One region of the Neomoorella humiferrea genome, then DNA from elsewhere that is predicted to be linked to it. Evidence: riboswitches for the same ligand, from Rfam matches in the RefSeq annotation. Region 1 holds a riboswitch; the other holds the start of a gene.
The links. A riboswitch is a leader RNA that binds a small molecule or an ion and turns the genes downstream of it on or off. The one in region 1 is predicted to bind cyclic di-AMP.

Region 1 (4,419 bases):
GGCCAAGGAGGGATATGTTGAGGAACTGCGCCCGATTTACCGCGAATTAACCCGGCTGCTTCCCCTGCCGGAAGACCTCTTTCGTCATCCTCCGGCCGAAGCCGTCAAGGACCTCTGGCTGCGGCAGGGAACCCTGGCCGTGTATTCTGCCCTGGACAACGGCTACCGTAACGGTCTTTTTGTTCCCCGTCCGGTGAAGCCGTATAAAGTGAGATGGCCGCTCATGATCGCCGGTTTTTGCGGTTATTACCTTCCCAAAATGCCGTATAATTTAAAGAAAGTGTGGTCGGAATGGTAACTTTGGGAAAAATCCTGGTGGTCATCGTTCTTGCCGTTGGGGTGCTTTTCTGGTACCTGCGCCACGTATGGTTTTATCGCGATCCGTTACGCATAGCGCCTGCAGGAGAAGGGCTTATTCTTGCCCCGGCCGACGGCCAAGTGGTCTACGTCAAACCCTTTGCCGACGGCCGGGTGGTCGCGGAAAAACTGGGACGCCCCATTCCCATTACGGAAATAATGAAAGCGCCGGGGTTTGGTGAAGAGGGCTGGATCGTGGGCATTTACATGTCGCCCCTGGACGTTCATTTCAATTATGCCCCCATCGATGCCCGGGTGGAGGGCATGGTCCATACCCCGGCGAAGATAAATTTACCTATGGTAGATCTATGGGAATATATTCGTTTGACCTATCTTCGCCGGGCAGTTGATTTATTTGCCCATCGCTACCGGCTGGTCAATGAAAGGATGACCATTTTTCTCGAGAACAGCGACGTTAAAATTGCCCTAGTGGAGATAGCCGACAAGTTTGTCAACAAGATCCGGTGTTTCATCACTCCCGGCCAGGTCGTTTCCCGGGGGCAGAAGGTGTCCTTTATAGAGCGGGGGTCCCAGGTAGACCTGATAATTTTTACAAGGGACGTGGAGATCACCGTGCGGGTCGGTCAACAGGTTTACGGCGCCCGGACGGTGGTGGCGCGTTATCGGGGAGCGGGCGGGGCGGGGCAGTGAACGCTTTGCATGTTTACATAGCCCTTTTCGGTTTGCTCCTCGTCGAGGGTATGGGCGTTCCGGGGGTCCCCTTTGAGCCCGTCTTCCTGGCCGCCGGTTATCTAATCGACCGCGGCGAAATGAATTTCTGGGCGGCGGTTGCTGTCGGCAGCCTTGGCAATCTCCTGGGCAACCTGCTGGGCTACTGGCTGGGGGCCAGGCCCGGGCGGGGCCTGATGACACGCCTTTTTCGCCGCGGCTGGAAAGAGGAAGGCCTGGCCTTGACGCGGGAGTGGCTGAGCCGTTACGGCGCGGCGGTTATAATTTTAGCTCGCTGGTTCGGGCCCATCAGGACGCCCACTATTTTGACGGCAGGAGTTGTAGGGATGAATCTGGGCCCCTATGCCCTTTATTCGGCCCTGGGCGCCTTCACCTGGACCCTGGCCTGGCAATACGCCAATTGGAAGGGAGCCCATTTCATCTTTAGATGGTGGCACCTTTACCGCCGTTATGCCACCTGGTGGCTGGATGCCCTTCTCATCTTGGTGGCATTGACGGTCACCGTCGCTTCGCTGTATTATTGCTGGCGCCGTTCATGGAAATAAATGGTATAAAATTACTTTGACAAGTATAAGGATATATGTTAAAATTATTTAACAACAGAATACGTAAACGCTGAATCCCTTGATCGAGGGAACGGGGGAACCAATTCTTTGGGGTGAATCCCCGCCTCCGGTTTAAAACCAACCGGGTGCGGGGTAGGGTTAGCTTTCGACCCGAACCCGTCAGCTAACTTCGTAAGCGTGGAAAGTGAAAGAGGTAATGTACCCCTTTAATTTTCGTGCGCCCAAAACCCCGGTTCAACCGGGGTTTTATTTTGTGAAAGGAGGTAAACATTATGAGTATTTACCCCAGCAAAGGGAGGCTGATGAGTAGAGAGACCAAGAGGGAAATTGCTCTTCAGAGGGCGGCCGAGTTGAAGGCCAGGATTGTAGATTACCTGGACGCCAGGGCTTCCATCCCCAGCGGTTTCGAAGCGGCTGATGAAATTGAGGCCAACCGTCGGCGGATAATGGCATATTTCGGCGCTACGGAAGACGACTGGCAGGACTGGCGCTGGCAGTTAAAGAACCGGGTTACCTCGGTGGCCGTCCTGGAGGAATTAATCCCCCTTACTGCAGCAGAGAAAGAAGCTATTTTGCGCGTCGAACGTACCTATCGCTGGGCCGTGTCGCCCTATTACCTGTCCTTAATGGGAAATGATCCCGAATGTCCCATTCGCCGCCAGGCTCTGCCGGGCGCGGCCGAGCTGGAGGATGAGGTAGGAGTTCTCGATCCCATGGACGAAGAGTTGACCTCACCGGCGCCGGCTATAACCCGTCGTTACCCCGACCGGCTGATCATCAACGTCACCAACCAGTGCGCCATGTACTGCCGTCACTGTCAGCGCCGGCGTAACATCGGGGAGGTAGACCGCAGCCGCAGCCGCCGCGAGCTGGAACAGGCTATTGAATACATTCGCCGGAATGAAGAGATACGCGACGTCCTCATCACCGGCGGCGATGCCTTGATGTTGAGCGATGCTACCTTAGACTGGCTGTTAACGGAGCTGGACAACATTCCCCATGTGGAAATAAAGCGTTTAGGCACCCGGGTACCGGTCACCTTGCCCCAGCGTATCACGCCGGAATTATGCCGGATACTGGCCAAGCACCCGCCTATCTACCTCAATACCCAGTTTAACCATCCCCGGGAGGTTACGCCGGCGGCGAAGGCTGCCTGCGACCGCTTGGTGCAGGCCGGGGTGGTCCTTGGGAACCAGGCGGTGCTGTTAAATGGCATCAACAACCATCCCTTTATAATGAAAAAACTCAATCAGGAACTGTTGAAGATCCGAGTACGGCCCTATTATATCTTCCACGCCAAACCGGTCAAAGGCACGACCCATTTTATCACTACCATTGAAGAAGGCGTGGAGATAATGGAGCATTTGCGCGGCTATACTTCCGGTCTGGCCGTACCTACCTATATAATCAATGCCCCCCATGGGCTGGGCAAGACGCCCATTTTACCCCAGTACGTTTTGGCCCGTAATGAAGATCATGTCGTGCTGCGGACGTGGGAAAAACGCACCATCCTCTATCCCAATTTGGGCCGCAGGAATAAGCGAGCAGGAGCATAGTAAAAAAGAGGCGCCGGTACTCGACCCGGCGCTTTGCAATTTTATTGGTGGGGTTCGGTAACGTTGTAGGCCTCTTTTAAAATAACGATGTCGACGCGGCGGTTGCGGGCCATATTGGCTTCCCCGTCGTTGGGGGCTACCGGGCGGTACTCGCCGTAGCCCGTCGCTGAAAGGCGTTCGGGGTTAATGCCGGCGTCGTTTATCAGCACTTTAACGACGCTGATGGCCCGGGCCGTCGACAGCTCCCAGTTGGAAGGATAGAGGTTGGTATGAATGGGCAGATTGTCGGTGTGGCCCTCGATCCGCAGGTAATTGGGCAAGCCGGCCAGGGCCCTGCCAATTTGGCGGAGCAGAGCGCGGGCCTCGGGGGTTAATTCGGCGGAGCCCCGGGGAAAGAGGATGGTATCATACATGCTGACAACCAGGCCCCGTTCCTGGTTGGTCAGGGTAATCTGATCCTGGAGGCCTTCCTGGGTTATGTATCGTTCCAGATTAGCCTTTACCCCGGCTAGTTCCGTTAATTCTTCGTTATTTTCTAGTCCAGTGCCGCTGTCCATGGCCGGCTCCGTACCGGCAACAAGGGACGGCAGGCCGCCTTCGGGAAAAATTCCAGACGCCGGCGCGCCGAGGAAGGCCTGGGCCAGGGAACTGGCCAGGGCGGCCATTTTCTGGGCGTTGAGGCTGCTGATGGAGTACATGACCACAAAAAAAATCATTAAAAGGGTTATGAGATCGGAATAAGTCAAAAGCCAACGTTCTTTATTGTCGTGTTTAACCTTTTCGCCGCCGCGCCTGGCCACCGGTCCCTTCCTCCTTTCCGCCGCTCCTTCCTAGGATTTTTTTCTGTACCTCCGGTGAAAGGAAGGCGAGAAGGGTGCTGCGGATGAGGGTGGGGTTGCGGCCGGCCTGCAGGGCCAGCACCCCTTCCAGGACCATTTCCTGGTAAATCCGCTCTTTACCGGCCTTGTTTTTGAGTTTGGCGGCCAGGGGCAGCCATAAAAGGTTGGCGGAAGAAACGCCGTAGAGGGTGGCGATAAAGGCCATAGCTATGGAAGGCCCCAGTTTATCCGGCGAGCTGATATTACTTAGGACGTGAACTAGACCCATGACGGTGCCGATGATTCCCATGGTGGGCGCATAGCCGCCGGCGGCTTCAAAGATGCTGATGCCGGTGGCGTGGCGTTCTTCGGTGGCGTAAATATACTGTTCTAACACATTGCGAGTCTGTTCGGGATCGGTGCCGTCCACCA
Region 2 (4,419 bases), 1.1 Mb from region 1:
CCGCAGGAGGTTTTCTAATTCCAGGGAACGGTCGAAGTGATCTTCAATGGCCCGCTTGTTTTTACCGGTTATAATTAGAATGTCTTCCATTCCCGCAGCAACGGCTTCCTCTACAATAAACTGAATGGCCGGTTTATCGACGATGGGGAGCATTTCTTTAGGCTGGGCTTTAGTGGCCGGTAAGAAGCGGGTGCCCCAGCCTGCGGCGGGAATAACTGCCTTCTTTATAAGTGCCACATCTTACCACCTCACTAAAAAATGCTAAACCAAGTGGGCTAAAAGTTCGACGACTTCTTTCGCCGAAGGTAAAAAATAGGGAGTTTCAGTGGTAAGTACGTTGCCGACGCGGACTGCCAGGCCGTTCGGGGGCAGGGCGGAAAAAGCGTCGGCGTCGGTTTTGTCGTCACCCAAATAAACCGGCAGCGCCCTGGGCCATTTTTTGATAAAGTAGGTTACCGCTAGGCCTTTATTGATACCACGACGGCGCACTTCGAGGACTTTGTTTCCTTCAAGGAATTCGATGCCGAAGATGTGATATGGCTCCATGGACCGCCGGAACTCATGTAAAACCGACGCCGCCGTTTTGGGAGGGACCAGCCGGTAGTGGATGGCTACGGCCTCGCCTTTATTTTCTAGATAAAATCCCGGCAGGCCTGCCGTTAACTTTTGGGCCAGTTTAAAAATTTCCGCCCAGGGGATTTTTTCTTTACCTGAAGGAATAAGGCTTACAACCCGTTTGTCAGGGGTTAACACGTACGCCCCGTGCAGACCGGCAAGATAAAGACCTGCAACGGGCAGGAGTTCCCGCAATTCGTCAAGGCTGCGGCCGCTGATTACGGCCATATGTAAATGGGGCCTCATAACAAGGCGCCGCAGCAAATCTAAAAGATGGGGCCCGGGTTGGGCTAAACTGGGGTGCGGGGCCAGGGGGACAAGGGTACCGTCGTAATCGCACATTAAAAGCACTTCGCCGCCGGCGCGAATTTTAGCTGCCAGTTGATTCGGAGACATGGGAAATTTCCCTTTCGGCGGCCATCATGGCTTGATAGAAACAGCCCAACCACCAGCGGATGTCGTAACGGCGTACCCTTTCCTGCATTAGACGCATCCTTTTTTCCTGTTCTTCGCGATCCATATTTAAGGCCCTGGTAAAGAGGGCGGCCATACCGTCGAGGTCATAGGGGTTGACGAGGACGGCACCCTTCAATTCCTGGGCGGCACCGGCGAAACGGCTTAACACCAAAACCCCGCTGCCGTCACGTCTGGAAGCTACATACTCTTTGGCAACCAGGTTTAAGCCGTCGCGCAGAGGGGTGACCAGCATGACGTCGGCGGCAAGGTAATAGGATACCAATTCCTGACGAGGTATCCCCTGCCAGAAAAAATGTACGGGACGGTAGCTTCCTTGGCCGAAGCGATGGTTAATGCGCTGTACCACGGCTTCGACTTCTTCCTTTAGTAATCGATAAGCCGGTACGGCGGTACGGCTGGGCACCGCAATTTGAATCAGGGAGGTCCGGCCACGCCATTTGGGCGATTTGTCCAGGAAACGCTCCCAGGCGAGGAGTTTTTCCACTATACCTTTGGTATAATCCAGCCTTTCTACGCTCAAAGCCAGGCGTTCTACATTGAATTGACTGCGAAGGGCCATCGCCCTGGATACAGTTGCCGGATCCATGGCCCGGCGGCGGAAGTTGTGGTAATCGATACCCATAGGCCAGGCCCCTACATAAATGCACCTTTGTTGCCAGTAGACGGTATTATGTTCAAAATCCACTTCGGCGTCCAGCAGGGACGCGACTGCATTAAGGAAGTTGTCGGCATACGACCGTAAATGAAAACCCAGCACATCGGTTCCCAAAAGACCGCGCAGGATATGGGACGCCCAAGGAAGGGTAGACAGAAGATCGTGATGGGGGAAGGGGATGTGCCAGAAAAAGAATTGTTTTGCCTTGGGTTGACGGTTACGAATGATTGAAGGAACGAGGGCCAGGTGATAGTCGTTTACCCAAACAACATCGCCCTCCGTTGTTTCCAAGAGAGCAGCTTCGGCAAATTTGTTATTAACCTTAACATATGTCTCCCATTCTGCTGCTTTATAGCTACATTTTTCTAAAAAATAATGGCACAGGGGCCACAGGGCGCCGTTGCTGAAACCATTATAATAAAGTTCTATTTCCTCGGCAGTTAAAGGAACTTCCTGAAAAGAATACAGCGGATCGTCCTGGGGTACTGGTAACCGTAGGCCTGTGGCGTTTTTCCGTGGAGCCTCACGTCCACCCCAGGCTATCCACACGCCTCCCTTTTCTTTTAAAAGAGGTTCAACTGCCGAAACGAGGCCGCTGATGGCCGGTACAGGACGGATACCGCTTTCAGTGGCTTGAAGATTGTACGCTCCCCGGTTGGAAACCATGATGATTTTAGCTGTTTGTTTTTTAGCCACTTTGGCATACCTCCTTTTTTTGACCTGTGCCGTTGTCGAGATACCCTCAACTCCTTTAAAATAAAGTTAAACCCCGGGGGAACCGGGGAAATTCAATAACAATATATACCCTCCACGCTTACGAAGTTAGCTGACGGGTTCGGACGTAAAATTTATACGCCCTACTCGCCGGCCGCTGCCGGCAAGATTCACCCCCGAAAAACTGGTTCCCCCGCTTACGGTTGTTTTACCGCAATTCAGCGTGATGGGATATATACAGACTATATTATATCATAATGGTAACAAAATGCAAATATTCCTCTACACTATTGGTAATATATAACAAAAGAGACCCGCGGTAAAATGTCAAGACCCTGAACTGGAAATTTTAATGTCTCAAAATGTAAAAAAGGCAATAAAAAACCAAGCCGGCAAACCGAGACAATAATTGCCAGCACAAACACTAAAAGTAAACTTTAAAGAAAGTTTAACCCAACCTCCTTTGCCGGTAAATTTGGCCCTCACTCAGCAGCGTGAAGACCATGCGCACGAGCTTGCGGGCAGTCAAGACCAAGGCACGTTTATGGTGATGATGCCTGGCTTCGGTAAATTTCTTGCGGTAGAACGCGGCGTATTCCGGCTCCCGCACCCGGACGGAATTAGCCGCTTCAATGAGGTAGTACCGTAAGTAATAATTACCGGACCTGGTTAAGGGGATATCCTCGGCAGAAAACTTGCTAGACTGATGCTGCCGCCAGGTCAGGCCCGCAAATTTAGCAAGGGCATTGTGGTTCTTAAACCTGGAGATGTCACCAATTTCGGCTACAATGCCGGCAGAGTAAACTGGCCCGATACCAGGAACAGTATCTAACGTTTGGGGAATGGCTTTAAGTTCTTTAGCAATGACCTGGTCGATTTTCTTCTGCTGGGTTTCAAAGAAGCGGATGGTTTCCAGGGACATGGCCAGGGTAACATCAACAGCATCCCGCATTTTAGGGTTTAAACGGTAGGAACTGCAGGCCGCCTGTTTAATAACTCTGGCCATCTCCGGGACATCCTTCAAGCGGTTATTACCGTGCTCAAGCATCATATCGACCAGTTCTTCCACCGGCATATTAGCAATTTCATCAGGGGTGAGGTTGCCAACGACGGCCCGGGAGGCCTGCCCGAACAAATCGGAGAAGGGGCACTCCTTCTGGTAGGTAGAGAACTTAAGGAATATCAGATTGAGGGCCCTATTCTTCTCACGAGTGAGGTTACTGACCAGGTGATAGCGAAACCGGGTAAGCCGTTGCAAAGGAGCATAGGTCATATCAGGAGGAGGTGTTGGACGTACCCGTCCAAACCGCAAGCAATCAGCAATAACCCGGGCATCCAAGGAATCGGTCTTAGCCATATCCGGATAGATACGCTTAAAACCATCAATTACCTTAGGGTTAATCACCGCTATTTCCGCATCAAAAGCCGAGAGTTCAGGGGCCTCATGCAGGGCCTGGGAAAGGTGCCACCAATACAGGTTAGTAGCTTCCATGCCAATCTTAACCTTATCAGCATCAATGAGCTCAGCTTCAGTAACAATCCTTTCCACAAGCCTTTCAGCTCCGGGAAGGTCGTTGGAAACGCTAAAACCGCAGACATCTTCGCCGGTATCGTCGAGGATGCGCACCACATTGGTGTCGGACCCTATATCGATACCGACAAAAAGAGTTTTTCCCATAGCAAAACACCTCCTTTCCCGGGGAAATAGCAAACCAAAATTGGGGTATCCCTGGGAACCTGACGTAACAGCAACCTTGCTGATGAGCACCGACCCTTAAGAGACTGGTGCGTAGCTCCTTGCTGAAGGGAGAACCTCTAAAGGGCGTGCGACCCGCGCGTAAGCGGTTGCCGTCAGGCCCGGGGAGCAGTCTCAAAAAGCACTTGAAAGTGCAGGAGGGAGAAAACTGCCCCGCCACGGTTCTACCGTGATTGTCCCAAAGGATACCTCAAAGGTCAAA

Region 2: another riboswitch for cyclic di-AMP. It lies ahead of MHFGQ_RS07460 (alpha,alpha-trehalose-phosphate synthase (UDP-forming)); the one in region 1 lies ahead of eam (glutamate 2,3-aminomutase).

Annotation. Positions count from the first base shown of each region.
Region 1 covers NZ_CP136419.1:378,823-383,241, forward strand. Annotated here, with positions in the region: gene MHFGQ_RS01970 (hypothetical protein) at 1-298, shown strand, start outside; gene MHFGQ_RS01975 (phosphatidylserine decarboxylase) at 292-1,008, shown strand; gene MHFGQ_RS01980 (DedA family protein) at 1,005-1,592, shown strand; cyclic di-AMP (ydaO/yuaA leader) riboswitch at 1,651-1,805, shown strand; gene eam (glutamate 2,3-aminomutase) at 1,886-3,169, shown strand; gene MHFGQ_RS01990 (OmpA/MotB family protein) at 3,211-3,969, opposite strand; gene MHFGQ_RS01995 (flagellar motor protein) at 3,941-4,419, opposite strand, start outside.
Region 2 covers NZ_CP136419.1:1,441,924-1,446,342, reverse strand. Annotated here, with positions in the region: gene galU (UTP--glucose-1-phosphate uridylyltransferase GalU) at 1-237, opposite strand, end outside; gene otsB (trehalose-phosphatase) at 262-1,011, opposite strand; gene MHFGQ_RS07460 (alpha,alpha-trehalose-phosphate synthase (UDP-forming)) at 986-2,443, opposite strand; cyclic di-AMP (ydaO/yuaA leader) riboswitch at 2,545-2,695, opposite strand; gene MHFGQ_RS07455 (IS110 family transposase) at 2,910-4,139, opposite strand.